2 regions of the Streptomyces sp. NPDC015032 genome follow, and region 2 is predicted to be linked to the other one. Evidence: riboswitches for the same ligand, from Rfam matches in the RefSeq annotation. Region 2 holds a riboswitch; the other holds the start of a gene.
The links. Region 2 has a riboswitch for cyclic di-AMP ahead of ACF08M_RS13485 (peptidoglycan DD-metalloendopeptidase family protein). Riboswitches for the same ligand answer to the same signal wherever they lie in the genome.
Positions count from the first base shown of each region.

Region 1: linked by a shared signal. The riboswitch ahead of ACF08M_RS07670 (transglycosylase SLT domain-containing protein) and the one ahead of ACF08M_RS13485 (peptidoglycan DD-metalloendopeptidase family protein) in region 2 are both predicted to bind cyclic di-AMP.

Region 1 is NZ_JBIBVN010000003.1:414,870-418,559, forward strand. Features, by position in the region: gene ACF08M_RS07665 (ATP-binding cassette domain-containing protein) at 1-885, opposite strand, end outside; cyclic di-AMP (ydaO/yuaA leader) riboswitch at 1,582-1,768, shown strand; gene ACF08M_RS07670 (transglycosylase SLT domain-containing protein) at 1,773-2,558, shown strand; gene ACF08M_RS07675 (DUF2461 family protein) at 2,900-3,421, opposite strand; gene ACF08M_RS07680 (hypothetical protein) at 3,612-3,690, opposite strand, start outside.
Region 2 is NZ_JBIBVN010000007.1:81,749-85,438, reverse strand. Features, by position in the region: gene ACF08M_RS13490 (alpha-galactosidase) at 1-1,617, shown strand, start outside; cyclic di-AMP (ydaO/yuaA leader) riboswitch at 1,910-2,066, shown strand; gene ACF08M_RS13485 (peptidoglycan DD-metalloendopeptidase family protein) at 2,070-3,026, shown strand; gene ACF08M_RS13480 (SGNH/GDSL hydrolase family protein) at 3,216-3,690, shown strand, end outside.

The DNA.
Region 1 (3,690 bases), on a different contig from region 2:
GGACCGCTTGCGGCGGCCGGCGAGGATCTTCGGGAGGCCCCCGTCGACCTCCGCCTTCCTGCCTTGGCGCTGGCGGCGGGCCAGCTTCACATGGGTCTCCTCCAATTCGCGTTTCTGCCGGCGCACGTCGGCCTCGGCGGCCCGCAACATCCGTCCGGCGGCCTCCTGTTCGGTGGCGAGGGCTTCCTGGTAGGCGGACCAGCCACCGCCGTACCAGCCCACGGATCCGGCGCGCAGTTCGGCGATGCGGTCCACGCGCTCCAGCAGTTCGATGTCGTGGCTGACCACGACCAGCACCCCGGAGCGCCAGTTGTCGACGGCGTCGTAGAGCCTGCGACGCGCGAAGACATCGAGGTTGTTGGTCGGTTCGTCGAGCAGGAGGACATCGGGATGTTCCAGCAACAGTGCGGCCAGGCGCAGCAGGACGGTCTCCCCGCCGGACATCTGGCCCACGGTGCGGTCCAGTTCGAGGTACCCGAGTCCGAGCGACCCCAGCGTCGCGAGGGCTTGTTCCTCCACGTCCCAGTCGTCGCCGATCGTCTCGAAGTGCTTCTCGTTCACATCCCCGGCCTCGATGGCGCGCAGCGCATCGCGCCGCTCGGCGATGCCCAGGGCCTGGTCCACCCGCAACGACGTGTCGAGGGTGATGTTCTGCGGGAGATGGGCGAGGCTGCCGCCGACGGTCACCGAGCCCTGGGAGGGGCGGAGCAGGCCGGCCAGCAGGCGCAGCAGTGTGGACTTGCCCGCGCCGTTGTTGCCCACGAGACCGGTGCGGCCGCGGCCGATGCCGAGGGAGAGCCCGTCGAAGACGGTCGTGCCGTCCGGCCACTGGAACGACAGGGCGGAGCAGGTGAGGGAGACATTGGGGGCAGTGGGTGTCGCCATGGTGATCCTCGCAGTCGTGAGCCTGGTGAGTGAGGGCTTCGTATGCGAGCACCACGCAGCGACCGGAAGGGGAAGGGTGCGCCGGTCCGAGAGATCGAGGGACGGCTCCTGCACCGAGGTCGCATCCACGCGGGGTCACGGGCAGGAGAACACACTGCTACAGCGTGACGGGCGTACGACCGGAGCCGTACGGCGCGATGATCGCGAACCTCAGATGCGCAACGTCCACCTCTATCGGAGACAACAGGACGGTCAAGACGATAGTGAGCCGGAGGGCGAAAGGCAAAGCCCCGTGCCGGGCGGGGGAGTGGCACGGCCGGACCGCCGACCGGTCCTGCCAGGTGCGGTCGCCCCGGGGGGCGGCGCACCGGAGCGAGAGTGCGAGCACAGGCGGGCAAATGTCCCTATATGGGCGCTTTGTCGAACATGCCCGCTTGGTTAATTAGGGGGTATTTGTAGAGAGTTGCGACTTTTGAGCTCTGTCCGAAATGTGACTTTTGGGAACTGCGTGGTGTGAGTCACGTCCACGGTTCAAGGCGGCAGGCTGCGCGCGCCGTTCCCTTCTGTGCAAGGAAATTTGGTCATGTGGTGTGAGGTGGATTACTGCCTTTCTGTGATTCGATCTTGCAAATCAATTGTGATCAAAAAATAGGGGCTTGTTCCATTCGGCCTTTCTCGCCTACGGTCACCGTCAATCCGGACGGAACGCCGAATCCTGCCGCCGTCCGAGAATCCGACCCGATCGCGTACGGCAGGAGCGGGGGACCCAGGTAGGTCGCCGATCCGGAATTCGGAACGGCTCGGGGTGAAGCCGCAGTTGCATGCGGCCAGACATCTCCAGTCTGAACCCGACAGCTCACCTCGCAGGCGACGGAGAGGAATTCGCCATGCCCACCACGGGTAAGTCCTATCGTCGCAAGTCCACTTCGCTGACCCGCGGATTCATCGCCGCGACCACGGGCGGGGCCGCCCTCGTGCTTCCGCTGGTCTGTGCGGGATTCGCCTCGGCCGCACCGGCGCAGACCGTCGCCGCCGAAAAGGCCGCGGCGTCGTCCGCCGCCACTGTCAAGGAAATCTCCGTCCAGAAGGCCGCACCCGCCGTCCATTCCGTGACCGTGGGCGACACCCTTTCCAAGATCGCGCGGGAGTATTCCGTCAGCGGTGGCTGGCAGAAGGTGTACGAGGAAAATCGAGAGGTGGTGGGTGGCAGCCCCGCTCTGATTGTCCCGGGCATGAAGCTGACCATCGGCGCCAAGGCCGGGTCACACGCTTCCACCGGCGTGTCCGCCGTGAGCGGTGCCGCACCGGCGACGACCACCACGGCCGCACCGGCCGTCAAGCCCGCCACGTACACGAACAATCTGGACGGCTGGATCAGGGAGTCGCTGGCCGTCATGGCGAAGCACGGCATCCCCGGCAGTTACGACGGCATCCACCGCAACGTCATGCGCGAGTCCTCCGGCAACCCCCGGGCCGTCAACAACTGGGACTCGAATGCTGTCGCCGGAACGCCGTCCAAGGGTCTCCTTCAGATCATCGACCCGACGTTCCGCGCCTACCACGTGCCCGGTACGTCGCTGGACAGCTACGACCCGGTCGCCAACATCACCGCGTCCTGCAACTACGCGGCCGACAAGTACGGCTCGATCGACAACGTGTTCGGGGCCTACTGACGCCCCATGGTGCCGGTGGCGGTTCAGGGCCGACGAGTGGTGAGAGGGCGGTCATGCCGCTCGCGAAGGGCCTCTCGACGGTCGGGGACCGCCTTCCGGCCGTTGCCCCGGATGTGCGCGAGGCCGGAACCCCTGCCTCGCGCACCTGCGTCGGCAGCGTGCCGTCCGGAAACGGGCCGGTGGACGCGGAGCCCCGGCGCGTGCGGGCAGCCTCTCCGAAGAAGTAGGCGACGAACAGGGCAGGAGTCCCGCCCTGCGCGCGTGCGGGCAGCGGCACGATCGTGGAGTGATCGAGGGGGGACCGGAATCCCGCCCCCCGCGGGCAGCGTGCGGGGGCGGTGCTACGCGGCTCGGCGGGGACCGGGAACGGTCACATGGCCGGCGAGCCAGGAGAGCAGGGGCTCCAGTTCCTCTGCCGCCGCGAGCACGGCACCGGGCAGGGCCGGCGTGTGCTGCGCGCAGTCCCCGCCGAGCGGCCGGGCGGCGGAGATCGAGCGGTACCGGAGGTAGTCGGCGCGCGGATGCCCGGCGTCGTGGCCGCGTGGCACGCGCTTCATCAGATCGCCGGTGACCTCGTACCCCCGCCTTTCCAGCGTCTCGACGGCGCGCACCAGCGCGGGTCCGCTCTCCTGCGCGGCAACTGCCGTACGGAACAACGGGATCTGCCCCGGGTCCGGGTAGGTCCAGCCACCCTTGATCCGGAGCCCGTCGAGGTCGAAGCGGAGGCCGATCTCGACATTGCGCGCGATCCGGATCACCGCTACTTGGTGCTGCCACCACCACGGGTCCTTGCGGAACCCCCAGACGGAGAAGTCCTCGTACGCCCCCTCCGCGTCGGCCACCTCGTTCAGCAACGCGATCATGGGTTGACGGACCAGGCGCTCCCGGTCCTTTCGGTGTCTCTCGCGCTCTTCCTGCGAAGGGGTGCCCTCCAACCGCAGAAGCAGCTCGAATGCTTGCTCTGTCCAGCCGCTGAAAGCTCTGCTCACTCAAGAGACCTTATGGCAGCGGCCGGACCGGGAGGGACCCGGCGGGGAGCGACCCGCGCATCGGCTACTCCGGCGGAGGCCTGGGAACGGTGGCCCCCGCCCCTGCCCGGACGGATTTCACCACCGCGTCGTGCAGGCGCCGG
Region 2 (3,690 bases):
CGCGACGCCTGGCGGCTGAGCCGGCTGCACGGCCGCTGGGCGGCGGAGTCGCAGCTCGCCCGGGCGGGGCTGATGTACGGCGAGAGCATCATCTCCAGCAGGCGCGGCCACACCGGGCACCAGTACCTGCCATGGGTGGCACTCGACGCCGACGGAGCGGCGACCGAGGAGAGCGGAGAGGTCTACGGCTGCGCGCTCGGCTGGTCCGGGTCGTGGCGGATCTCCGTGCAACGGCTCCCCGACGGACTCGTGCAGATCACCGGCGGTGCCGGCCACGACGACTCGGGGCTGCTGCTGCTCATGCCGGGGGAGTCGTACGTCACACCTGTCTTCGCCGGTCTGTGGAGCGCGGAGGGATTCGGCGGGGCGAGCCGCGCCTGGCACGCGTGGCAGCTGGCCCATGTGATCCCGGACTCCCTGAGCCCGCGTCCGGTGCTCTACAACTCCTGGGAGGCGACGGGCTTCGACATCGGGCAGGACCAGCAGCGCGCCCTCGCCGAGCGCGCCGCCGCGATGGGCGTCGAACTGTTCGTCGTGGACGACGCGTGGTTCGGACGGCGCACCAGTGACCGGGCGGGGCTCGGCGACTGGACGCCGAATCCGGACCGCTTTCCCGGTGGCCTCAAGCCGCTCGCCGACGAAGTGCACGGTCTCGGCATGCAGTTCGGTATCTGGGTCGAGCCGGAAATGGTCAATGCAGACAGCGATCTCTATCGCGCGCATCCTGACTGGGTGCAGCACTTCCCCGGGCGGACGCGGACCGAGTTCCGTAATCAACTGGTGCTCAATCTTGCCCGCGCCGATGTGCAGGAATATCTCTGGGAGCAGCTGGACACACTGCTCTCCAGCGCACCCATCGACTATGTGAAATGGGACTTCAACCGCTCCTTCACCGACGCGGGCTGGCCGGGCGAGGAGTATCCGCAGAGGCTCTGGGTCGAGCATGTCGACGCCCTGTACGCGCTGATCGGCCGTCTCCGGGCCGCGCACCCCTCGGTCGCCTTCGAGTCCTGCTCCGGCGGTGGCGGCCGGGTCGATCTGGGGATTCTGTCCCGTACGGATCAGGTGTGGACCTCGGACAACACCGACCCGCTCGACCGCCTCGCCATCCAGGAGGGCTTCGGTCAGATCCACCCGGCCCGGGTGATGGCCGCCTGGGTCACCGACAGCCCGAACGTCCAGCTCAACGGCAGGGGCAGTTCACTGCGCTTCCGTTTCGTGAGCGCGATGGCCGGCGTGCTCGGGGTCGGCGGGGACCTCGCCGAGTGGAGCGAGGAGGAACTGGCCGAGGCGCGGGACTGGGTGGAGCTCTACAAGGAGATCCGGCCGGTGGTGCAGTACGGCGCGCTGTACCGGCTGCGCGCCCCGCGCGGCGGGCTCAGTGCGGTCCAGTACGTCCGCGGGGACGAGACCGTGGTCCTGATGTGGCTGGAGGCGCAGAGGTACGGGGAGCTGCCCCCGGCCCTGCGGCTGCGCGGACTCGACCCCGAAGCGACGTACACCTGCCTGGACACGGGGGCGGTGCACCACGGTTCGGCACTGCTCCATCAAGGGCTGCACACCGGGCTTCGGGGGAATCTCGACGCACGGGTACTGAGGCTCCGACGCGAACGATGAGAAGAGATGTCCATGATGGGTGGATTTGATTCAACATGCCCTGTCTGTACAGGGGATGACCGCCCTCTCGTGAGCGGAATCATATCCGTGACGGTGTGTGCCGACGGGGCGGTCGGTCATTCCGTGCACGGTGCGGAAATTCAAGATCCTTAATCCACGGAGTGTGACCAGAATTCCGCGCCGAATTCCTGGTGCGGATTCCGGCATGGAATCAGTGGCTTGTTCTCTTCGTCCCGGCTCGCTTACGGTCACCGTCAATCCGGATGGACCGCCTAATCCTGCCGCCGTCCGGAATTCGCATCCACTCATCGTGCGGCAGGAGCGGGGGAACCAGGTAGGCCGCCGATCGGGGAAATCCGGCCGGCTCGGGGTGAAGTCGCGCTCGGCGCGGCCGGGCATCTCCAGCCCGAACCCGACAGCTCACCTCGTAGGCGCCGGAGAGGAAGCTCGTCATGCCCATATCGGCTAAGCATCGTCGTACGAAGGCCGGAATCATCGCCCGTGGCGTCGCCGCCGCGGGCGCCGGCGGCGCCGTCATCGCACTGCCGCTGCTCGGCGCCACGGGTGCCAGCGCCGCGGAGCAGGCCGCCCCGGCCGTCGCCCCGCAGTCGGCCTCCGCCGCCGAGCACGCCACCCCGGTCAAGCCGGTCGCGCAGGAGCAGGCCGCCACCACGACGTACTCCGTCGTCTCCGGCGACTGGCTGTCGAAGATCGCCGCCGAGCACAAGATCGAGGGCGGTTGGCAGAAGCTGTACCAGGACAACCGCTCGGTCGTCGGCGACGACCCCGGCCTGATCCTCCCGGGCATGAAGCTGACGCTCGGCGGCACGGCGGCGGACCACTCCGCGCCCACCGGTGCGGGTGCGGGCGCGGCCCTCCCGTCGAAGGCCCCCTCGGTGTCCTCGTCGGCCGCGGTGAAGTCGGCGCCGGCGAAGTCCGCCCCGGCCAAGGCCTCGGCGGCCACGGAGTCCAAGACCTCCGCCCCGGCCTCCCGGAGCAACAGCTCCGGCTACGCGCACCCGGTCCCCGGCAACCACACCACCGGTTACCGCGCCTCCGGCTCCAACTGGTCCAGCGGCAGCCACACCGGGATCGACTTCCCCGTCTTCACCGGCACCAGTGTGAAGGCCATCACCTCCGGCACCGTCGTCACCGCCGGCTGGGGTGGCGCCTACGGCAACCAGGTCGTCATCAAGCACGCCGACGGCCACTACTCGCAGTACGGCCACCTGTCCTCGATCTCCGTCGCGGCGGGCCAGTCCGTGAGCACCGGTCAGCAGATCGGCCTCTCCGGTTCGACCGGCAACGCCACGGGACCGCACCTGCACTTCGAGGTCCGCACGGGCCCGGCATACGGCTCGGACATCAACCCGATCGCCTTCCTCGCTTCGCACGGCATCTACGTCTGAGCCGGACGAACGGGTGGCTGAGCAACACGGCATGACCTGAGCAGCACAGGAGGGGCGGTGCGCGGCGGCGCACCGCCCCTCCTGCTTATTCCCCCTTTACCTAAACCTGACCGGGTGGTCTATCTCACCACCCGTCAACCCCTTATTACGGTCGCGTAGGTCACATTCAGCAGTGCAGGATAGGCGTTTGTGGCAGACGATTCGAGAAAAAATCAACGTGGCGTCATCAACCGACAGGGCGTCATCGGGTCGTACGCGGCGATTGGCGACAGTTTCACCGAAGGAGTCGGTGATCCCGGCCCGGACGGGACCTTCGTCGGCTGGGCGGACCGATTCGCGGTACTTCTCGCGGACCAGCTCCCGGACCCCGATGCGGATTCGAGCACCGACGGCTCCGCACACGGGAATTTCAGATACGCCAATCTCGCCGTACGCGGACGCCTCCTCGACCAGATCGTCGAGGAGCAGGTGCCGCGCGCCAAGGAGCTCGCACCCGACCTGGTGAGCTTCTGCGCGGGCGGCAACGACATCATCAGGCCCGGCACGGACCCCGACGACGTGGCCGAGCGCTTCGAGCGCGCGGTCGCCGAGCTGACCGAATCGGTCGGCACCGTGATGGTCACCACCGGCTTCGACACCCGTGGCGTTCCCGTGCTGCGCCATC